2 regions of the Ureibacillus sp. FSL K6-3587 genome follow, and region 2 is predicted to be linked to the other one. Evidence: predicted binding sites of a transcription regulator. Region 2 holds the regulator's gene; the other holds the start of a gene.

Region 1 (13,074 bases), 420 kb from region 2:
TCCACTCAGAAATTTAAATTTTATTCTGGACTGCCAGCAAATTTTCATTCCAAGAAGGCGCAAGAAAATATCGCCTTCTTTTTTTGTATGAGTCAATTGAATCGGGGAACAATACATAACAAAAAGATTGGGTTGTGTGGAACCATTGATGAAAAGAAGTTTAATCCTTTTGCTATTACTGACCTTTTTCAAGCAGCCGGTTGCAACCGGTGCTTATTTTGACTCGATATTGCCACTTACCGGAGAAAGAAAGATCGATCTCATTGATCCTTATACCAAAGAAGTCATACACACTTTTCATCCTGAAGATTATTGGATTGAACTGGACGTAAGGATTTTCAAGGAAGAAGTGGAAAATTGGATTCAGGAAATTCAACCAAAATATTTTAAAGAAATGACACTGGATCGGATTGATACCGATGGCGAAATCATCAAAGGCACACCGAAAACGGAAATCAATGCCTCCTTATTGACTGAAGAGGTATTAAAGCGGGCTTTTACAGGAGGCAGAATCGAAATTCCGTTAAAAGTGACCGAAAGCAATTATCGGCCAACGGATGTGCTTCATTTGAAGGAAGTGGTGATTGCCACTTATACCACCCGTTTCAACCCGAATCAGACGGGCAGAAGCAAAAATATCGAAATTTCGGCGGCCGCCATCCATAATGTGATCGTCGGAAGCGGGGACAAATTCTCTTTCAATTCCATCGTGGGGCCAAGAGAAATTGCCAATGGCTATCAAATGGCTCCGGAAATTGTCAACGGAAAGTTGGTCATGGGAATCGGCGGGGGAATCTGCCAAACTTCATCCACTTTATTCAATGCTGTTGATCAGCTGTCAGTGGAGATCATTGAAAGACATCATCATTCAAAGGATGTGGGATATGTCCCAAAAGGGAGAGACGCAACGGTTTCCTTTTATGGGGGATTGGATTTCCAATTTATTAATACGACGGGAGTCCCTTTCCTCATCCAAACGTATTACAGGCCGGGTTCCCTTACTGTCGTTATCAGGACGTCCAAAGAATATGCGGAATTGATGCAAAATGAATTGGCAAAAAACGATGAATCCCCTTAAAATTTCATTTCATAGTTCCTCTGAATCAACTCAAAATAAGACTGAACAATAAAAAAGGAGGAGAGATGGCAATGACAAACCGCAAACCGAAACCTGACGACCGTTCCGATAATGTGGAAAAATTACAGAACATGATTCAAAATACAATCGAAAATTACCGTGAAGCAGAAGCAAGTGTGGAATTTGCCGGACCTGAAGAAAGAGAAAAGATCAAAGCGAAAAATGAACGGCGAAAAAAAGCGATTGAAGGTTTCCGAAAAGAAGTGAAGGAAGAAGCGGCTGCCCGTGAAAACGGGGAAGTCTAATGATCATATGGAAACTGGCGACTGGCCAGTTTCCTTTTTATTTTGCAATTGAAATTTCTTTTTTTATAATTAATATTGTGTTTGAAAATAGATTTCGAAAACTGTGAGTTTTTTTTGGGGGGGAATTCAGGATGAATATGGTAGAAACGCTTATCAATCAAAGTCAAAACGTCATGGAACTGATGAAACAATTGAAAAATGTTGCATCCAAGAAAGGAAGCAAACGGGCTGAATTGATTGAGAAATTCACTGCCAACCATCATTCATTTAATGTTTATACATATGCCAGCGAGGAAGCGAGACAATCGAAGGAAGTGGATACATTAAAACTGAAGTTGGATGAATTCAGCAGCCAATTCGATGCAGCCCGTTATGAAGATGACGGGGAAGTGAATGTAGAGCAAGTGCATGTTTTATATAAGGAAGTGCTGGTCGCGTACAACGATATGGTGATTGCCCTTGGGTACGACAAACATGTGATTGATATTGAGAAATTTTAGTCCAATAAAAAAAAGAAGCGGATCTTTTGGCGTGCTTTCAGATCCGCTTCTTTTTTAATTTTTATAACTATATTCCAGTTCCTCCGTTTCCGGATTGACAGTAACGTATAAATCATGTTCATTGAAAAACCATACATCATCTTTTTCAATATAGAAATGGATATCATCAATGACCGTTTCAATGCCGATATCATGGGGTTGTTCCCGATTCATCCCAAGGGAAAAAGCTTCATGAAAAGGAGATGAACCGCCATAGCGGGCATAAAACCGGATATAATCACCTGCCGTTGCTTCCATTTCTTCCTTGAACCAAGATAATGCTTCCTCTGAAATGACGATTTTCATTCCCCCAACCAAATCCTTTCAAGTAACATTATAACCATTTCACTTTCGGCTCAGTGCCTTCCTTGATGCGTTTAATATTGGAGCGGTGGCGGTAGATAATGAATGACGCCAATATCACAACCATTATAAATAATGCATAATCACCTGTCACAATCCAATAAATAATACTATAAACGACGGCGATGAGCGAAATGAGCATGGAAGACAAGCTGACGATTTTGGTGATTTTTAATAGAATCAAAAATCCAATCACAAGGAACACAAAGAATGGCCAGGAATATCCAAGCAACACCCCTCCGGATGTGGCGACGGCTTTCCCGCCCCGGAAACCGGCAAATATCGGGAACATATGTCCAAAAGCGGCGATTGCCCCCAAAATAAGAGGATGCACGCCGGTATCGCTGAAATAAGAGAAAGTCGGCAATAGCGTAGCAATGGTACCTTTTAATATGTCCATAACGGTTACAACAATTCCCGCTTTTTTCCCTAACACTCGGAAAGTGTTGGTGGCTCCTAAATTTCCGCTTCCATGTTCCCGGATGTCTGTTTTATAAAAAATTTTTCCAATCCATAAACCAGACGGAATCGAACCGATTAAATACGCACAGATGATTGCCAATACATTAATCATATCTTGATTCCTTTCAATTTTTACTATTTTTTTAGCGATAATCATTTTACACTTTTTCGCTTCTTTGAGAAAGTGTAATTTCTCTTTTTCGGCATTGATGAAAAACTTTTTCAAAAAAAACGGTGATAAAAGGAGGAAATTGTGAACTATATCGGGAATGAAAGAAATGTTTTATTTATTATATATGGTATACAAAGTAAAATAAATAACTGCAAAATCATCCGTCGAAAAGACATTTTCGATATTCTCGAATCGTAAATCTTGAAAAGTGTACGGGTTTTCTTCATAAAACTCCTTTTTTATTTGAAAGGATTTGTTAAAATGATAAAGATGCTCTAACGTGCTAGTTATTGACAGATGCGTATATTCTCAGTACGATTAGTGATACAGAACGGATGTTTGTATGTGGAGGGATTACTTTTGGCAATAAATCAACCGGAACTCAGATATGATGCTGATGCCATTCAAGTATTGGAAGGTTTGGATGCAGTACGGAAACGTCCAGGGATGTATATTGGATCCACTGACAGCCGGGGACTTCATCACTTGGTTTATGAAATTGTCGACAATGCGGTCGATGAAGCCCTTGCCGGATTTGGATCGCATATCATCGTAAAAATACATGAAGACAATTCGGTCAGCGTGCGGGATTATGGCCGCGGAATGCCAACCGGAATGCATAAATTGGGGAAACCCACTCCGGAAATCATTTTTACGATTTTACATGCCGGAGGGAAGTTTGGACAAGGGGGATATAAAACAAGCGGTGGATTGCACGGTGTAGGATCTTCCGTTGTAAATGCCCTTTCCAAATTTCTTGAAGTCACTATATATCGTGACGGGAAAATCCATCGCCAGCGTTTTGAAAATGGCGGAAAACCGGTGACGACCCTTGAAATCATCGGGGATACAAAAGAAACGGGAACACTGGTGCATTTTCTTCCGGATGACACGATTTTTTCCACGACAAAATTCAATTATGATACATTGGCGGAACGTCTTCGGGAATCCGCTTTTCTGTTAAAAGGATTGAAAGTGGAATTGATCGATGAACGGGAAGAAGGAAAGCATGAAGTATTTTATTACGAAAACGGCATCCAGGCGTTTGTGGAATATTTGAATGAAGAAAAAGATGTCATGCATCCCGTGAAATATGTGGAAGGGATTCATGATGAAATCGAAGTGGAATTTGCCTTTCAATTCAACGACGGCTATTCGGAAACGATTTTATCCTTCGTTAACAATGTGCGCACCCGCGATGGCGGCACCCATGAAACGGGGGCGAAGGTGGCTTTGACACGGATTTTTAATGAATATGCCCGCAAAGTCGGTCTATTGAAAGAAAAAGACAAAAACCTGGAAGGATCGGATATTCGCGAAGGCCTTTCAGCCATCATTTCCGTCCGCATTCCGGAAAGTTTGCTGCAATTCGAAGGGCAGACAAAAAGCAAACTTGGAACGCCGGAAGCCCGTACGGCAGTGGAGTCTGTATTATCCGAAAAATTGCTTTATATTTTAGAGGAAAATGCCGAATTATCCGCAACCCTTGTCCGCAAGGCGATCCGTGCCCAACAGGCCCGTGAAGCGGCGAGAAAAGCCCGCGAAGAAGCTCGAAGCGGCAAAAAGGGCAAAAAAGAAAAAACCATACTTTCGGGCAAGCTGACGCCGGCCCAATCCCGCAATCCAAAAAAGAATGAATTATTCCTTGTGGAAGGGGATTCGGCAGGCGGATCGGCAAAACAGGGACGGGACCGTACTTTTCAGGCCATATTGCCTTTACGGGGGAAAGTCATCAATACAGAAAAGGCAAAACTGACGGATATCATGAAAAATGAAGAGATTGCAACGATCATTCATACGATCGGTGCAGGCGCTGGTCCGGACTTCAACATTGAAGATGCAGCCTACGATAAAATTATCATCATGACCGATGCGGATACGGATGGCGCCCATATCCAAGTGCTGCTGCTCACATTTTTCTACCGTTACATGCGCCCATTGATTGAGGCGGGAAAAGTGTATTTGGCGTTGCCGCCCCTTTATAAAGTGTCAAAGGGCACCGGCAAGAAAGAAATCATTGAATACGCTTGGACAGAACGGGAGTTGCAGGAAAAAATCAAAAAAGTCGGGAAAGGGTACGTCATCCAACGTTATAAAGGTCTCGGTGAAATGAATGCGGACCAGCTTTGGGAAACGACGATGAATCCTGAAACAAGAACCTTGATCCGCGTGACGATTGAAGACGGTGCCCGGGCAGAACGCCGTGTGACAACATTGATGGGAGACAAGGTGGAACCACGCCGCAAGTGGATTGAATCCCATGTAGACTTTGGGATGGAAGAGGATACGAATACATTGGTACCTGATTTCATCCAGTATAAGGAGGAAGAATAATGGCGCTAACCGAACGATTTCACGAACTGACTTTGGAAGATGTAATCGGTGACCGCTTTGGCCGTTACAGTAAATACATTATTCAAGATCGTGCCATTCCTGATGCACGGGATGGGTTAAAACCGGTGCAACGGAGAATTCTTTATGCGATGTATCGGGAAGGGAACACCCATGATAAACCATTCCGAAAATCCGCCAAAACGGTCGGGAACGTAATCGGGAATTACCATCCCCACGGGGATTCTTCCGTATATGAAGCGATGGTGCGCCTCAGCCAGGACTGGAAAGCCCGCTATCCATTGATTGAGATGCACGGAAACAATGGTTCCATTGATGGCGACCCTCCCGCAGCGATGCGTTATACGGAAGCACGCCTTTCCGCATTGGCAATCGAAATGCTGAAAGATATCGATAAACAAACGGTCGATTTTGTTCCAAATTTTGATGACCAGGATGTGGAACCGACAGTACTCCCTGCGAAACTGCCCAACTTGCTTGTGAACGGTGCCACAGGGATTTCTGCCGGTTATGCCACGGATATTCCTCCCCACAACTTGGCGGAAGTGCTGGATGGTGTATTGATGCGGCTTGATCGTCCGGATTGCACCGTGGATGATTTAATGACTGTCATCAAAGGGCCGGACTTTCCGACTGGCGCCATCATCGAAGGGATTGATGGCATCAAAAAAGCCTATGAAACTGGAAAAGGAAAAATCATTATCCGTTCCAAAGTGACGATCGAACCGATCAGAGGCGGAAAAGAACAAATTGTCATTACAGAAATCCCTTATGATGTCAATAAAGCTTTGCTTGTTAAGAAAATCGATGAAATGCGCTTTGACAAACGGCTTGAGGGAATTGCGGATGTACGGGATGAATCGGACCGGACAGTGGGGCTTCGGATCGTCATTGAGTTGAAAAAAGATGTAGATGGGGAAGCCATTTTAAACTACCTTTATAAAAATACGGATTTGCAAATCACGTATAACTTTAATATGATCGCCATCCATAATCGCCGTCCGACTATGATGACGCTTCCACTCATGCTGGATGCATATATCGATCATCAAAAGGATGTCGTGACAAGAAGAACGAAATATGACCTGCAAAAAGCAAAAGACCGGCTACATATCGTTGAAGGATTAATCAAAGCATTATCCATACTTGATGATGTCATTCAAACCATTCGTTCTTCCAAAGATAAGAAGGATGCCAAAAACAACCTGCAAGTGAAGTTCCAGTTTACGGAACAACAGGCGGAAGCGATTGTCAACTTGCAACTTTACCGTTTGACGAACACAGATATTACGCAATTGCAAAAAGAGCATGAAGAATTGCAAAAAACAACTGAAAAGCTGACAAAAATATTAAGCAGCGAAAAAGAGTTAATTAAAGTGATCAAAAAAGAAATTCTGGAGTTGCGTAAACAATTTGCCGAGCCCCGCCTTTCCACAATCCAGGCGGAAATCAAAGAGATCAAAGTATCCCTTGATGTATTAATACCAAGTGAAGATTTTGTTGTGACCGTGACAAAAGATGGCTACGTAAAGCGGACAAGCCTTCGTTCCTATGCGGCTTCCAGTCCGGAAGATATTGCAATGAAGGAATCGGATTATTTGCTGTATGAAAACACATTGAATACACAGCATTTTCTTCTCATCTTCACGAATAAAGGAAATTACATTTTTCAACCGGTTCACGAACTGCCGGAAATTCGTTGGAAGGACTTGGGACAACACATATCAAGCATCGTTCCTATTGAAGAGGGAGAAAAGGTTGTCGGCGCCGTTGGGGTTGAAAACTTTGAGGATGAAAATCTCTTCATTTTAACAGCGACAAAACAGGGGCAAGTGAAATTGTCGAAACTTAATGAATATCAAGTAACCCGTTACTCAAAACCGATCAAAACGATGAATTTGAAAAATGATGATGAAATGATTTATGCAAACTTGGTGACTCCTGGAAAAGAAATCATTCTTACTTCATATTTGAGTTATACGGTTCGATTTGACATTGAGGAAATTCCGGTAACGGGAATAAAAACAGGAGGAGTAAAGGGAATCAATCTAAAAGACGAAGATTTCCTTGCGGCTGTCAATGTCATTGAAGAAAATTCCGAGATGATTGTCGTTACCCAACGCGGAGCCATCAAACGGATGAGTTTATCGGAAATTGAGCAAACGGGAAGAGCCAAACGCGGATTAGTCATTTTGAAAGAATTGAAGAAAAATCCTCACCGCATTTTTGATGTTTCTGTTGTTCATCAAGACGATACGATCGTGATGTCAACAATCAAACAGGTTCAAGAAACAATGGCAGTATCGGATCTTCCGATTTCCGACCGCTATTCGAACGGCTCACTGAAATTTGATGTAAATAGTGATGGCGATTTATTGTTTGTGAAGATCCTTCATCCCGAACAAGATGAAAATAAAGAACAATAATCCATATATGAACCAATGCCGTCCGCCGTTTAGTGATGAGAACCGGAAAGAATAGTGATAAAGAAAAATATTTTGACAGGATTTTTGCCGTCTAGATCATATCCGGATTCTAGGCGGCTTTCATTGTCATTGAAAAAAGTAAGAAAAGGTTTTACTATTTTTATATGGATAAATCTGGAGGAGTATAAGATGGGAAAATTCTATTTAACTTTTGAAGCGCGTTCGAAAGGGATTTTCTTAGTGATTATCGCCGCGTTGTTTTGGGGCATTTCCGGAACTGTTTCCCAGTATATGTTTCAACATTTACATATCAATACAGAATGGTTTACCACCTGCCGCCTGTTGCTTGCCGGATCCTTGTTGTTAGCGATTGCTTATAGAAATGAGGGAAACCACATTTTTGACATATGGAAGCAAAAAAGGGATGCCATCCGGTTAGTGATTTTTGGAATTGTCGGGATGATAGGAGTCCAATATACATATTTAACGGCCATCGCCCATGGCAATGCCGCAACAGCCACCGTTTTGCAATATTTAGGACCAGGTTTGGTGACGATGTATTATGTTCTGATTGCGAAGCGTTTACCGACAGTCAAAGAGCTGATCGCCGTTTTTTCGGCTCTCATCGGAACGTTTTTGCTTGTAACCCATGGAAAAATGGATGTGTTGACGATTTCGAAAGAGGCCTTTATTTGGGGAATCTTATCCGCATTCGGATTGGCTTTTTACACCATTTATCCCATTGAATTATTGAAAAAATGGGGATCATTTATCACGATCGGATGGGGAATGATGGTGGCGGGGATTGTTTTCAGCTTCATCAGAGCCCCTTGGCAATTTGAAGGACAATGGCATTGGACAACAAACTTTGCCTTTTTGTTTGTCGTGATTTGTGGAACAGTCTTGGCATTCTATTTCTATTTGGATAGTTTAAAATATTTGACTGCTTCAGAAACGAGCCTGCTTGCCTGTGCCGAACCATTATCTGCCGCTTTCACTTCCGTCGTCTTTTTAGGGGTGCCTTTCGGATGGATGGATTGGCTTGGTTCTTTATTGATTCTGTTTACTATTGTCATATTATCGAGAGAGTAGGGAAGGGGAGGGGCAACTATTCAACCCCCTCCCCAACTTACCTGGTTTTGAATAGTATTGGCTGTACAAAAAAATCCTTGAGTATTACTACTCAAGGAAAATAGAAAGATAAGGATGAATGTAAGCGATTCAATTAGTGGGAGACTTTGCTTACTGAAATACCAGTTTGTGCGCGAACTTCAACTTCGCTGTATTTTGCGTAATCCGCTTCTTTAGAGAAGACTGTACCAAGCCATCCGCAGATGAAACCAACAGGTACGGAAACAATCGCAGGGTTTGTTAAGCTTACAAGTGGTGTACCCACGAAAATGGCTTTACCTGGTTCTGGGTTCCATACGTTTGGTGAAATTGCCACAAGTACTAATGCAGTAATCAAACCACCAAGGATAGCCCATACAGCTCCATTTGAATTGAAGCGTTTCCAGTAGATTGTATAGATAATAACTGGTAAGTTAGCAGATGCTGCAATACAGAATGCTAATGATACCAGGAACGCAACGTTAAGTGTTTGTGCACCTAATGCCAATAAGATGGAAATTACTGAAATGACTAATGAACCGATACGAGCTGCGATAACTTGTTGTTTTTCTGTAATTTGGCCTTTCTTGATGATTTGGCCATAGATGTCGTGAGATAGGGCAGAAGCGCCGGAAAGTACCAAACCTGCAACTACCGCCAAGATTGTCGCGAATGCAACGGCGGATACGAATGAGAACAGGATGTCTCCACCTAAAGCTTCCGCAAGCAACGGTGCAGCCATGTTACCAGCAGGGTTTGCGGCAACAATTGTATCTTTACCAACGAATGCAGCTGCTCCGAATCCTAAGAAGATTGTCAATACATAGAAAAGACCAACGATCCATGTAGCCCAAATTACAGATGAACGCGCTGTTTGGGCATCTTTTACTGTGAAGAAGCGCATTAGGATGTGCGGAAGTCCTGCAGTACCCAATACTAACGCCAATAGTGTGGAAATTGTATTGATACCGCTCGTATAAAGCAATCCCGGATTCAAATATGCTTCTCCAGCTTCAGTGGCAGTTGTCATTTCTGAGAACATTCTGACAATACTGAAATCAAATTTCAATAATACTAAGAAAGAAATAATAACAGTACCAAACATCAATAGACAAGCTTTAATAATCTGTACCCAAGAAGTGGCTGTCATACCACCGAACAATACGTAGATTGTCATCATGACACCAACGATTAATACAGCAACCCAATAAGGAATACCGAATAATAACTGAATAAGTGCTCCTGCACCAACCATTTGTGCAATCATGTAGAACAATACGATAACGATTGTACTTAAAGCGGCAGCTCCGCGAACTTTAGCCATATCAAAACGTGCTGTGATCATATCGGCCAATGTGAATTTACCAAGGTTACGTAATGGCTCGGCAACGATATAAAGAACTACCAGGTAAGCCACCAAGTATCCGATAGAGTAGTAGAAACCATCATATCCGTATAATGCAACGGAACCTGCAATCCCTAAGAATGATGCCGCTGATAAGTAGTCCCCTGAAATAGCCAGACCGTTTTGCCAACCTTTAAGACCGCCGCCTGCTGTATAGAAATCAGTTGCGGTGCTCGTTCTTTTGGAAGCCCAATAAGTGACATATAATGTAACTGCAACAATTGCTAAGAACATTACAATGGAAGTAATACTCATTGACCAGCACCCCTTTCGAATTCATCAATGATTGATTGAGCATCTTTGTCATATTTGTTTGCTCTTGAAACATAGAAGTGTGCCAGTCCCCAAGTCATAACGAACAAACCGAAAGAATAAATCCATACCCAAGTAATTTCCCCAAATGCTTTTTGATGCAAGATTTTCGTGTAAGATGTCAAGACTGGTAGCAACATGTAAAGAATGAAGAAAATTGCTGTGATCGTCCAGAGAAAGGAATTTTTCTTTTTGGAAAGCTGTCTGAACGATTCCGACTTGGCGATTTTTTCGTAGTCGATATTTTTACCGTTTTCTCTCGCCATAAACATACCCCCTTTAAAATTGAACGTTTTTTCTGTATCATGTTCGTAAAATTCTAGTTTAAGAATTTTACAATTTCAATTTTATAGAGCGGTTCACAAAATTGCAATACTTTTTCTATATATTATTCAAATTTTTTTGCGAAAAAAATTGATTAAAAGAGAAAATTTTTGCGTGAAAACAACAAAAGGATCAAATGTAGTGCAGATAAAAGGGAACAAATAAATATTTAATAGGTAAAATTGAAAAAAATAATGCGGAAATGACTATTGGAAAACAGAACATTGATTTCAGGTAATAATAATTTGATGAAAATAGTGGATTTAAAATCATAAAATTATTATACTGCATATTTTGATCGAACTTAAAAAGCTATATTATTATTATTTTGCAACAAATATTTGACATCGGTTTCGGAAAAAAATGTCGGAAAATCAAAAAAAGAACAAGAATTCTTCTTCTGTCTCACTATTAGAAGTATTCTTGGATTATGAGATATTACTTCCGATAAGATATATTATGTCGGGGTCCCTATATTGCCGAATAAAAAAAGGCGCTATTCGCCTTCGTATTCTACTCTATATCTCCAACTTTCTTGTTTTACATCATTTGTGTTTATGTATGCAACACTTGCTTCAATAACATCGTTTAGATTCAATTGGTGGTCTTTTGCAAATTTTTTTAATCTCTCAAGCAATTCTTTATCACATGTTGTACGAAATTCTACTCGATCTTTTGGACGGTTTTTTTTATCAAATGTTATTGCATTCTCCTTTAATATATTTTCAAAGCCATTTTCAAGTAAATATCCAACATAAGTATTATTCTTATCTGCCATGATTTTTAAATCATCCAACAAGGCTTTGCTTATACGAGTTTTATATTTAATTCTTGAAGAATCAATAGTTTGTAATAATTTCCCATTTACCAATTTCCACAAAATAGTCCACCTCCTATTTTTTAAACCATTGAATTAATCGTTCTTTTTTATACGGAATAAAATTTTCACTGCAATTTGAATAAATGATTTTTGCCAGTTTAGAAAGACTGTCTTTTCCTTTGACCCAGACACGATAAATATCTCTGCCGGACCTAGTTTTTTCAATTGATATTTCAGATCTCAATTCCCATGCTACAATAACATTATACAAGCCATTTGCAAATTCTGCACTTGCAGTAGTGATGTTCATAACATACCCTCTATCTTGAATCCAACCATCCCCGTCAATCACGCCTCTGATAAAGGAAGGCAAATATTGATCGGGCACTGGCGGGAATTTCAGGGACAATGATTTGTTCGCCGTAATTCCCAACCGTTCAAGATCCCTTTTGATTTCACGGGAATGGATGACAAGAACGGGCACGGTCCTTGTTTTTCCCGGCGGAACTATTACATAATCCGCTTCCATATAGTTGGCGATCAGTTTCAAAATCCGCTCCTCTTTTTGAGAAAAATAAATCGTGTTTAACCGGTTATTGACCGTTCCATCTGTCACAAACAAACCTAAAACCCAGGCCATTTCATCCGTCCGAACTTTGAAAAAATCCTCATTCACCTTATGTTTTCTCGGCTGTCCCACGTTCCTTCTCTTTACTTGATTTTTCTCTAATACATAACGGATACCGCGATCCGTAAGCCCGGTCATTTCGCAAATTTCCTTCACCGGCTTGCCGCTGGTATACATTTCAATGATCATTTCATCCGAAATTCCGCGTTTTCTTGGCACACAATCCCCCCTCCAAGAAAAACTGTTTACAAGATAGAATATATGCTCATTTAACATTATAAGAACAAATGTTCTTATTTTCAATTATTTAGGTGACTTCTTCATCCTGTTTTCTCCTTGAAAAAGATTTTAACCCACGGATACAGACCGATATTTATTTGAAAGCTCCAAGAGAGGTCCTGTATAAGCATAATTCCATTCCCCATCGATTAAATACGTGGCTTCGTATCGAACAATCAACCGTTTCATTTCTTTCAGCACATGCTCCGGAAAAGGATGGCTTTTTACCACTTTCCCCTCCTTCCCAATCAGAGAACCATTTCCCCCGATCATCGGCAACTGATGAAATGTATGATCGATAACAGGCAGCATATCCCGTATCGGTCTTGCAGAAGCAAAGACAATTTCATGGCCGTCTTCCCTGACCTTCTGCAACGAATCTAAAATCTTTTCCGATATCGGTTGTCCTATAAAGACTATGGTTCCATTCAAGTAAAAACAAACTTCATCCGTATCACCTTTTCCTTTAATTTTCCATTGCCTAATATACCATGAAACT
Region 2 (10,188 bases):
TGAATCGTTCTTGATTGCATCTTCCGTAGTTGGTGTAGTGGCTCAACGTTTAGTAAGACGGGTTTGCCGTGACTGTGCGGAAACGGTGCCGGCAACCTCGAGGGAAAAGGAACTGTTTGCCAAAGAAGGTTTGCAGATTGAGAACGTGCTCAGGGGGCGCGGCTGTCCTGCCTGCAACCATACAGGTTATAAAGGAAGAATTGCGATTCATGAAATATTGCCGATAGATCGGACGGTAAGAGAATTCATATCACAGCGGAAAGGGATTGCGGCGATAATGGCTTACATGAAGCGCGAAGGTTATCGCACTTTGCTAGGGGACGGTTTCTTGAAAGTATTGGATGGACTGACAACAACAGAAGAAGTATTACGCGTGGCAACGGTTGAATAGAAAGGGATGAGCTATGAATATTTCAATAGAAGATATTCTGAGAAGCGCTTTTGAAAATAATGCTTCGGATATACATATCACTGTCGGAACACCGCCGATTTTCCGGATCCACGGAATGTTGGAGAAATTTGGGGATGTGGAATTCTCTGCCGAAGAAATTGAAGAGATGGTCAATCAGCTTTTGCCCAAGTACAAGTTGAAGGGATATCGAATAAAAGGTGATGCCGATTTTAATTATACATACAATGAAAACGTTCGATTCCGTGTAAATGTTTATAAACAGCGAAATGCGCCGGCAATCGCATTCCGGTTGATTCCTACCAAAATTCCGACGATTAGATCTTTGGAAATGCCAAAAGTGCTATTTGATTTGGCGGAAAGAGCACAAGGGCTTGTATTGGTCACAGGTCCTACAGGTTCCGGGAAATCTTCGACCTTGGCGGCAATGATCAATCATATTAACGAAACAATGAAAAAACATATTATCACCCTTGAAGATCCAATTGAATTTATTCATTCTCACAAAAATTCGATTGTGAATCAACGGGAAGTCGGTACAGATGTAAGAAATTTCGCCACCGGCTTAAGAGCGGCGTTGCGGCAAGACCCGGATGTGATTCTCGTCGGGGAGATGAGGGATTTGGAGACCATCTCAACGGCAATCACGGCTGCGGAAACCGGACATTTGGTGTTTGGAACTCTTCATACATTGGATGTGCCGTCCGCGATCAATCGTATCATCGATGTCTTTCCGCCCCATCAGCAAAATCAGATTCGTTCGCAATTGGCCAGTGTATTGGAAGGCGTCATTTCACAGCGTCTGTTCGTCAGAAAAGATAAAAAAGGCCGTGTGGCGGCAACGGAAATTCTTGTTGCCGTGCCATCTGTAAAAAATTTAATACGCAGTGAAAAGATTGAACAAATTCCAAATATTATACAAACAAGCCGGGCGTTGGGTATGCATACGATGCAACATTCAATCCAGGAATTGCTTGCAAAAGGGCAAGTGTCGTTGGAAGAAGTCAAACCATACATGAACGTTGGTGATTACCGGTGACCATTTACAGGTATGTTGGAAGGACGAGAAGGGGAGAGTTGACGAAGGGGAAAATTGATGCCCCGAGCAAAAAAGCGGCAATCGCAAAGCTCAGGGAGCGGGGCATCAATCCCCGGGAAATCAATGAATCTTCGAACATTCTTGACAAAGAATTCAATCTGGGCAGATCAAAAGTAAAAAATCAGGATTTCGTCATTTATTGCCGTCAATTTGCCACATTGATCCGGGCGGGGGTTTCAGTCGTTGAAGCGACGAATATATTGGCTCGCCAAACGAGAAGCAAACCGTTAAAGAGGGCATTGGAACAGGTGGAGGAAGATGTCCGGTCGGGTCTCTCTTTTTCGAAAGCGACGAAAAAACATCCAAAAGTGTTTCCGGATTTGTTCGTCAACATGATGATGTCCGCTGAAGCGACCGGAAACCTGGATACGATTTTGGAAAAATTGGCGACAACATTTGAAAAGCAGTACAGCTTGAAGAAAAAAGTGCAATCTTCCATGACATATCCGTTGGTATTGCTCGTACTGACCATCGTGGTAGCCGTATTTATGATGGTGGTCATAGTCCCATCTTTTATCGAGTCCTTTGAGTCGATGGGTGCCGAGCTGCCGGCCATTACGATCTTCACCATCAAAATCAGCGAAATATTGCAACATTATTGGTGGAGCGTGCTGGGTGCGATTCTTCTCATTGTATTGGTGTTTTACTTCCTATATAAAAATAACGGGAAATTTCACTATGGTGTGCATTATACATTGTTAAGAATTCCGATTTTCGGACCATTATTGCAAAAGTCCGCACTTTCAAGAATGATGTCCAACCTTTCTTCATTATTCAGCAGTGCCGTACCGATTTTGGAATGTTTGACGATTGTGGAAAAGGTGATCGGCAATCCGGTCATCGGAAAAGTGATTAGGGATGCCAGAAAAAGTTTGGAGAAAGGGAGTTCGTTGGCAGAGCCATTGGAAAATAGTTGGTTATTTCCACCGCTTGTCACGTCGATGGTACATATCGGGGAAACAACAGGTACACTTGATTTTATTCTCCAAAAGGTTTCGGAATTTTATGAAGCGGAAGTGGATCGGAGTGTCGATACATTAAAGGCGTTGATAGAGCCGGTTATGATCCTTTTCTTGGCCGTGATTGTCGGTGGAATAGTTGCAGCGGTCTTCTTGCCGATGTTCAGCTTGTATGAACAAATGTAATGGAAATAGAATGGAAAAATTATTCAAACCCTTTTAAGGAGGTGAGAAACAGTTGAAAGAATCATCTGTACATAATCAAAACGAATTACATACAAATTCTGGAGGAGGATTTTCTATGATGAAATTATTGAAAAAACGTTTGAAAAATGAAAAAGGTTTAACATTAGTAGAATTATTAGCGGTAATTGTTATTTTGGCCATTGTTGCAGCAATAGCGATTCCAGCGATTGGGAACATAATTGAAAACTCACGTTATAATGCCGTAAAAGCAGATGCAATCAATGTACTAAATGCAGCCAATTTATATTTTACAGAGAATAATGAAGAAACAACTGTTACTGTAGGAACATTAAAAAAAGACGGATTCTTAGATAGCGAAGGAAAAATTCCAACTGAAAGTACAATTTCTAAAGCTAAGGGAGGTCATAAATTAACTACATCTGCTATAACATATTCTGGTCAAAAAACAGTTACATTTAGTAATGCTACAATTAAAGAGATTAATGATGATTCTCAAGAAGGTAGTACTGATGGTGATAAAACTATTTCAACCCAAACCCCATAGTTTTTCATAGAACACCCAACTCTTTTTGTTGGGTGTTCCATTGAGAAACTAATGAATTCATAATACATGTTCATTAGTTGACAATTTTATCAAAAGGAGCCCTGCGTATGTTTAGACGAAATAAAAAGTCGAATGTTTCCATTGAAATCAACGATTACGTACTTCGCTCCCTCGTAATGAAGGGCCCGGATCTATCGCAGGCGGAAGTATTTGAAATTGCCATACCGGAAGGGGTGATTGCCGAGTCCGAAATAAAAGATGAGGTGGCTTTGTTTGAAGTGTTCAAACAGTGCCATTCATTATGGGGTGGAAAAAAACAGGAGATCCGTATGATCGTTCCGGATTCTATCATTCTATTGAAAACATTTGATCATCCGGACGATGTGGAACCTTCAAAATTGAGGGAATATGCGGAAATGGAGATTGGCTATTCGATTCACCTTCCATTTGATGATCCGTTGATCGATGTATTTGACCCGGTGGAAGGGGACGGCAAGGCCATGATGTTTGCCGCCAACTCCGAACCGGTGAACCAATACATAAATTTGCTTTTGGATATACATACGTACCCGGAAGCTGCGGATGTCAGGGCCCTCTGTAATTTGAGATTGCTCGAATCCATGAACCTTTTGGATGACACAAAAACCTATCTGCTTACAAATTGGCTGATCAATGAATTGTCCATTACCATTTATTCAAAAGGGAATGTTGAATTCCAAAGATTTCAGCCGCTGGATACAGATTTGAGCAAATGGAAGGCGAAGGAAGCGGGTGAACATCAATTGGATTTCTCCTATTTGGGAGAGTTTGATGAATACCGCATGCTGATTACCGATCAAATGTTGGAGCTGGAGCGAATTATGGATTTCTTCCGTTTCTCCATCAGCAAGGAACAAAATGGAATCGATGAAATCATCGTTATGGGGGACAATCCGAATCTCAATAACATCCATTCCCATTTGAAGCAAAATTTCGAGTTGCCAATCAAACTCATTAATGACCAATTCATGAAAAAGCATTATCCAGGATTCAAGGCAAAACATGCAGCATTACTTGGACTTGCCTTAAAGGAGGTTAAATGATGATACCGGATATTAACCTGTTGCCGAAAGTTGATCGAAGGCAGTCCACATCCAAAACTGTATACATTGTATTATCCATTATCGCGTTGCTCTTTGTTGCATTCTTTGTGTTCCAGTATTTTAATTATCGTGGTGAAATTGCCGATTTGCGGAGCGAGGAGCAGCGGGTGATTGATGAGCGGAATCGGCTTCAAGCGGAACTGGACAGCATATCGGTTGACACTGGTTCATTAAAGCAATCGGTTGATTTTGTCGAAGCGATTTCTTATCCGGTTTCACCGATTCTTGATGAAACGATTCGTTTGCAGCCCGGACATTCTTATTTGAGGGAATATGCCTTTGATGCGCAAACGGCGGAAGTGTCCATGGATTTTGAAACATTAAGTGATATTTCCAAATATTTATCCCGATTATCAAGCAGTACATATTTCTTTGATGCACAAGTTTCATCCATAGAGCATTTTGAGCTTGGCAATCAGGAAGTGGAAGGGAAAGCGAATTTCAATGAAATTCCACGTTATGCGGTCAAATTTACTTTGTTGATCAATCAAAATGCTTTAGCTGCTGGAGGTGGTAACCAATGAAGTCATTAAGTGGGAAAAATTCGACCACTTTATTGTTGATCGTCCTCATAGCAGCGCTGTTATTTGCTTTCTACTATTATATAATTCTGCCGAAAAAAGAAGAGGTTGAATCTCTTGAATCGTCCATTGAATCAACCCGCTCGGAAATATCATCGCTCGAGCAGCAAATCGAGGAGATCAACGCATCGAAAAACCTCGATCAGGCAACAATTTTTGAAATGCGGAAAAAAGTGCCTCAAACAAGAAACTTGGACGATTTGGTATTAAATATAGAAGAAACTCAATACGTCTCAGGAACAAAAATTTTATCCATCGATTTTAACAACTATGATACGCTTGTTGCTGATTCCGGATTTGACCGGCCGGATGCTTCTGCCGAAGAGGATGAAAGTGATGGGGAAAATGAAGGAACATCTCAAGGAGAAAACGAAGAAGAATCAGATGAAGCACCAGTTTCTCCGATCGATAATGAATCCTTGCCGCCAGAATTGAAATTAATCACCTTTGAAATTGACGTACAATCTCCGGACTTTCAGCATTTAGTAAACTTTATTAAAGAAATTGAAAAAATTGAACGTATCATGCACATCGATATCATCGATTTTTCATTGCCAGGTGAAGAAAATGAATTCGCCGAAAATCCGGAAGACAGCATCGAAGCAACAATCCAAGTGACAACCTTCTATTATGAAGGGGATGTGTAATCGATTGGAATTGTGAGGAGCGCTTTTATGGATATTTTGTATTCTGTTTTTTTCTTCCTGTTTGGGATTGTGCTAGGCTCGTTTTATAACGTTGTGGGACTTCGTGTTCCGTTAAAGGAGTCCATCATTACGCCGCCGTCCCATTGTCCGAAATGTCAAAGACGGTTAACCGCCATCGATTTGATTCCGGTGTTTTCATACATTTTTTTACATGGAAAATGCCGGACATGCGGCGCCAAAATATCACCCATTTATGTAGCAACAGAGCTACTAACCGGAGTGCTTTTCGTATGGAGTTATCTGTTGCTTGGACTATCGATTGAACTGGCCGTTGCACTCTTTTTCATTTCATTATTGGCCATAATCGTCGTTTCGGATATTCAATACATGATCATTCCAGATAAAGTGCTTCTTTTCTTTCTGCCTTTTCTGATCATCGGCCGTATCGCTTCCCCCCTTGAACCGTGGTGGGATTCCCTCCTCGGTGCTGCGGCCGGATTTGGCATTTTATATTTCATTGCTGTGATCTCAAAAGGCGGAATGGGTGGAGGCGATATTAAGCTGTTTTTCTTAATTGGGCTGGTTTTGGGAACCGTGAAGACATTGCTCGCATTGTTTTTGGCCAGTGTTATTGGCGTGATTGTTGGAATCATTGTGATCAAAGTTCGCAAGCAAAGCCGCAAAGTCCCGGTTCCTTTTGGGCCATCCATTGCCGTTGCGGCCATCATTGTATATTTTTACGGCGATGCAATGATCCGATGGTATTGGAATTTGTTTTAAAGTGTAGAAACCTCTGCTGATTTGGAGCTTTAATAATATGGTGGATAATGGATAGATGATGAATCCGCATCCCAAAAGTTGGACTGGAAAAGCTGACTTTTGGGGTGTTTTTTTATTGGAAAATGCAATGGTGTGAATTTTGAAGGGTTTCCGGAAAAATTCAAAAAGCGGATAAGCGGTGAAACGAAAATCAGAAGTTTATGCTATTCGTTGAAGATGGGCAGGGCTAATAAGATTTGAAGACAAAAAGAAACGGATACCGAATAAAATTTCCATGTTGACATTATAAGCGTAAAAATGGTAAAAACAATAAAGAAAGAGTAATATTGTAACAGAAAATTCATATGGTTTGATGAGCTAACCAAAGATGATAAAGTAATGTTTCTCTATGAATAGTCATAAAGAATTATGTTGTTGGGAGATTTTTCAAAAATAATAGTAGCTGGTACAAGCCCCAACCTCTCCGATAGGGACTTTATACCAGCAAACTGATTGGATTGTGTAATTGGAACACTGATTTTAAGGGTAACTGCCCTTTCTCTGTTCTTTGATCCTTTTAAAGGATGTTATGTATAAAAGGGAACTTATTATAAATTGGAAAGAGAGACAGTATTCAACTTACGGCCTTTGTCAATCAGAAAAGGCTCTTCAAACATGGTTCATAAAAAATTCAAAAATATGATGATGAAGGATTTACTATGCAAGATGAATTTTGTCGACATCATTTGCATGTTGACCTGAAAAGAAAATTAGCCGGCATAAGTTCATCCCATATCTTACTTATGCCAGCTAAAAGCTTAAGCTGGGTATTCCAAATTGAAATAAAGAACAGCTTGTCCAGAAAGCTTATAAAGAAACTTTCTGTTTGTCAGGATTAAAGAAGACCGCCTAAAAGGCTGTTAAGTAAACCAAGTACTAATTGTAATAAGTTTCCTACTAATTGCATGACTACACCTCCCAGCGTTATGTATAGCCTGTCTTACTTTTGTCGAAGAATGATCTTCGAATCGGAGTAGTACAGACATCTTACATAATGAATATAAAATTTCTCAATATTACCGTCAATGGTATAAAATTACTTAATAGTATTTATGGATAAATAGTAACTTTTTCTAAAAATCCAAAAGGCCGCACGACCTATTATTTTTGATGAACTGGTTATATTATAATAAAAAACTATTAATTAACAGAATTATTAGTGATTGAAAAAGAAATATCTTTAAATATTGCTATAGTGAAAATAATAATTTATGGAATTGGAAGATGCTCTTTTCCCATTGTAAGCAGAAAGCTCTATTCCGGTCCGAATCTCTATTAGTAAAAATGAATCTTTTTTCTGTCAAACCTTTGTCACTATGAAGCAAAAGATGTCGAAAACAATCGGAATATGCAGCATTTAAAGTAAGAAATGTTCAAACTCTTTGCCTTTGGTCAGGAATATTTTAGCCATAAAGGAGGAAACCTGCATAAAACCGATAATTGGCATCACGTTGGATTGGGATGATGGGATATATAAGGTTAATGAGGCGTACGTGAAAGCGGTGGTGGATGCGGGAGGAGTCCCAGTCTGCCTGCCATATGCCGAAGAATCGGCTGGCGACCGGATGATTTGTACAATTGATGGGTTATTGCTTACCGGCGGAGGGGATATCAATCCAATTTTCTTTGGAGAAGAACCGCTTCCAAAGTTGGGAAGGGTCTTCACGAAACGGGATGAACGGGAAATCCAATGGACAAAACTGGCGATCCAACACCATATTCCGATTCTTGCCATTTGCCGTGGTTTGCAAGTATTGAATGTGGCGCTTGGGGGAACCATTTACCAGGATATTTATGATCAATTGGAAGGAAAGGTTCTCCTTCATTCCCAAACCTCTCCCCGCTTTGAAACGTCCCATTTTGTACAGCTTCAAAAACAAAGCCGATTGAGCCGAATTGTTCAATCGGACAAAATCTCAGTAAATTCCTTCCATCATCAGGCGATTAAGGATGTTGCGGCAGATCTCAGGGTTGTCGGAGTATCAAGCGATGGCATAGTGGAAGCGGTGGAACATCAAACGGCTCCGTTCTGTCTGGGCGTTCAATGGCATCCGGAACAATTGGCCATTTGCGGCGAAGAGGTTTCAAAGAAGTTATTTGAAGCATTTGTTCATGCCTGTAGAAAAAAATAAAATAAAAAAACTCGCATTCCAATTAAGAGATTGCGAGTTTTTTTATTTCATTAATGAAATCTTCGGTACAAACCAACAACGATTCCCAAGATGGTCACTTTATCCACAATAATCGGATCCATCGCCGAGTTTTCCGGTTGAAGTCGGAAGTGGTCTTTTTCCTTATAAAAACGTTTCACGGTCGCTTCATTTTCTTCGGTCATGGCAACTACAATATCCCCATTATTCGCAGTGGATGTTTTCTTTACAATGACATAATCCCCGTCCAAAATCCCTGCTTCAATCATCGAATCCCCCATCACTTCCAACATGAATAATTGATCGTTGCTTGTTCCGTATGCGTCAGGTAAAGGAAAGTATTCCTCGATGTTCTCGATCGCTGTAATTGGGCTTCCGGCAGTCACCCGGCCAACCAATGGCACATGAATTACTGATTGTTTTTGCGGTTCTTCTTCACCATCCAATATTTCAATCGCCCGAGGTTTTGTCGGGTCTCTTCGGATATATCCTTTTTGTTCCAGGCGCGTAAGGTGACCATGTACTGTTGAGCTGGAGGCAAGCCCAACCGCCTCACCTATTTCCCGAACGGATGGAGGATATCCTTTTGCCCGAACTTCCTTCTTTATAAATTCCAAAATATCTCTTTGCCTTTTTGACAGCTTTTCCATCGTGGTCACCTCTAATGTGAATAGTTTTACATATTTTACATATAGTATAGCAATGAATCTCGGAGAATGCAAACACAAGTTCGAAAAACACTCTTGACAAAAACGTACGTTCGTATTAAAGTAAGAACAGATATTCGGAACAAACATTCGTAAAAGGGGAAGAAAATTATGGCTTGGTTAAAAAGAAATCATTACTTAAAAGTGCTGATTATTGTTTCTTTAATCATAATTGCTTATATTTTTATTACAGATGAAGGGGAATTGACTTTCGAACAAATTACAATCAAAGAAGGCGATACCCTTTGGACATTGGCGGATCGCTATAAAGGAAATTTGACGAAAGAGGATTGGATTCGGATGGTGGCGGTTGAAAACAATCTTGACGGAGAACATATCATTGCCGGAGAAACGTTGATGATCCCGGTTCCGAAAGATGCGATCTATATTGCCATTAATGAAGAGGATGAAATTCAATCAGTAAAGGTAGCGAGCAAACGATAATGGGAAATAACAAGGCGGTTATTTATGCAAGAGTAAGTACGGAAAAAGCTGAACAGGAAACTTCCCTGGAACGGCAAAAGGAAGAGCTTTCACGATATGCCCGAAGTTTGGGCTTTCGTGTGGATAATATATTTGAAGATTGCCACAGCGGTTATGATGTAGATCGTGATGGACTGCTTGAAATGCTGGATTATATTTCGGAAAATGAAATTTCTGCTGTCTTCGTACAGGATGAAACCCGATTAGGCCGTGGACATGCCCGGGTAGCGGTACTGCATTTGCTTAAAAAAAGCGAGACGGATGTATATTCCCTTAATGATGCCGGTCCATTGAAATTGAACGAAATGGACGAAATGCTGTTGAAAATATTAGCGATTGTAGAGGAGTATCAACGGAAAATACATAATGCAAAAATTCAGCGGGGAATGCGCCGGGCCGTTGAAAACGGATATCGTCCCGAACGGAATTTCAAAAATAAAC

The links. Region 2 encodes LexA, which represses DNA repair genes until DNA is damaged. Its sites were predicted from a motif close to CGAACATATGTTCG; they were not measured.
Region 1: parE (DNA topoisomerase IV subunit B) is a predicted target of LexA. The motif match lies at 3,248-3,261, and genes of this name have one in related genera.

Annotation. Positions count from the first base shown of each region.
Region 1 is NZ_CP151969.1:2,954,979-2,968,052, reverse strand. Features, by position in the region: gene NSS77_RS14630 (VanW family protein) at 149-1,078, shown strand; gene tlp (small acid-soluble spore protein Tlp) at 1,150-1,383, shown strand; gene NSS77_RS14620 (hypothetical protein) at 1,515-1,883, shown strand; gene NSS77_RS14615 (HesB/YadR/YfhF family protein) at 1,938-2,228, opposite strand; gene plsY (glycerol-3-phosphate 1-O-acyltransferase PlsY) at 2,257-2,859, opposite strand; gene parE (DNA topoisomerase IV subunit B) at 3,280-5,253, shown strand; gene parC (DNA topoisomerase IV subunit A) at 5,253-7,697, shown strand; gene NSS77_RS14595 (EamA family transporter) at 7,887-8,789, shown strand; gene NSS77_RS14590 (sodium/solute symporter) at 8,923-10,467, opposite strand; gene NSS77_RS14585 (DUF485 domain-containing protein) at 10,464-10,790, opposite strand; gene NSS77_RS14580 (rRNA methyltransferase) at 11,345-11,728, opposite strand; gene NSS77_RS14575 (LAGLIDADG family homing endonuclease) at 11,742-12,515, opposite strand; gene NSS77_RS14570 (HAD hydrolase family protein) at 12,645-13,074, opposite strand, start outside.
Region 2 is NZ_CP151969.1:3,380,523-3,390,710, reverse strand. Features, by position in the region: gene NSS77_RS16770 (GspE/PulE family protein) at 1-391, shown strand, start outside; gene NSS77_RS16765 (type IV pilus twitching motility protein PilT) at 405-1,448, shown strand; gene NSS77_RS16760 (type II secretion system F family protein) at 1,487-2,653, shown strand; gene NSS77_RS16755 (prepilin-type N-terminal cleavage/methylation domain-containing protein) at 2,706-3,218, shown strand; gene pilM (pilus assembly protein PilM) at 3,326-4,300, shown strand; gene NSS77_RS16745 (hypothetical protein) at 4,300-4,884, shown strand; gene NSS77_RS16740 (potassium transporter) at 4,881-5,588, shown strand; gene NSS77_RS16735 (prepilin peptidase) at 5,616-6,368, shown strand; gene NSS77_RS16730 (gamma-glutamyl-gamma-aminobutyrate hydrolase family protein) at 7,790-8,539, shown strand; gene lexA (transcriptional repressor LexA) at 8,590-9,207, opposite strand; gene NSS77_RS16720 (LysM peptidoglycan-binding domain-containing protein) at 9,376-9,708, shown strand; gene NSS77_RS16715 (recombinase family protein) at 9,708-10,188, shown strand, end outside.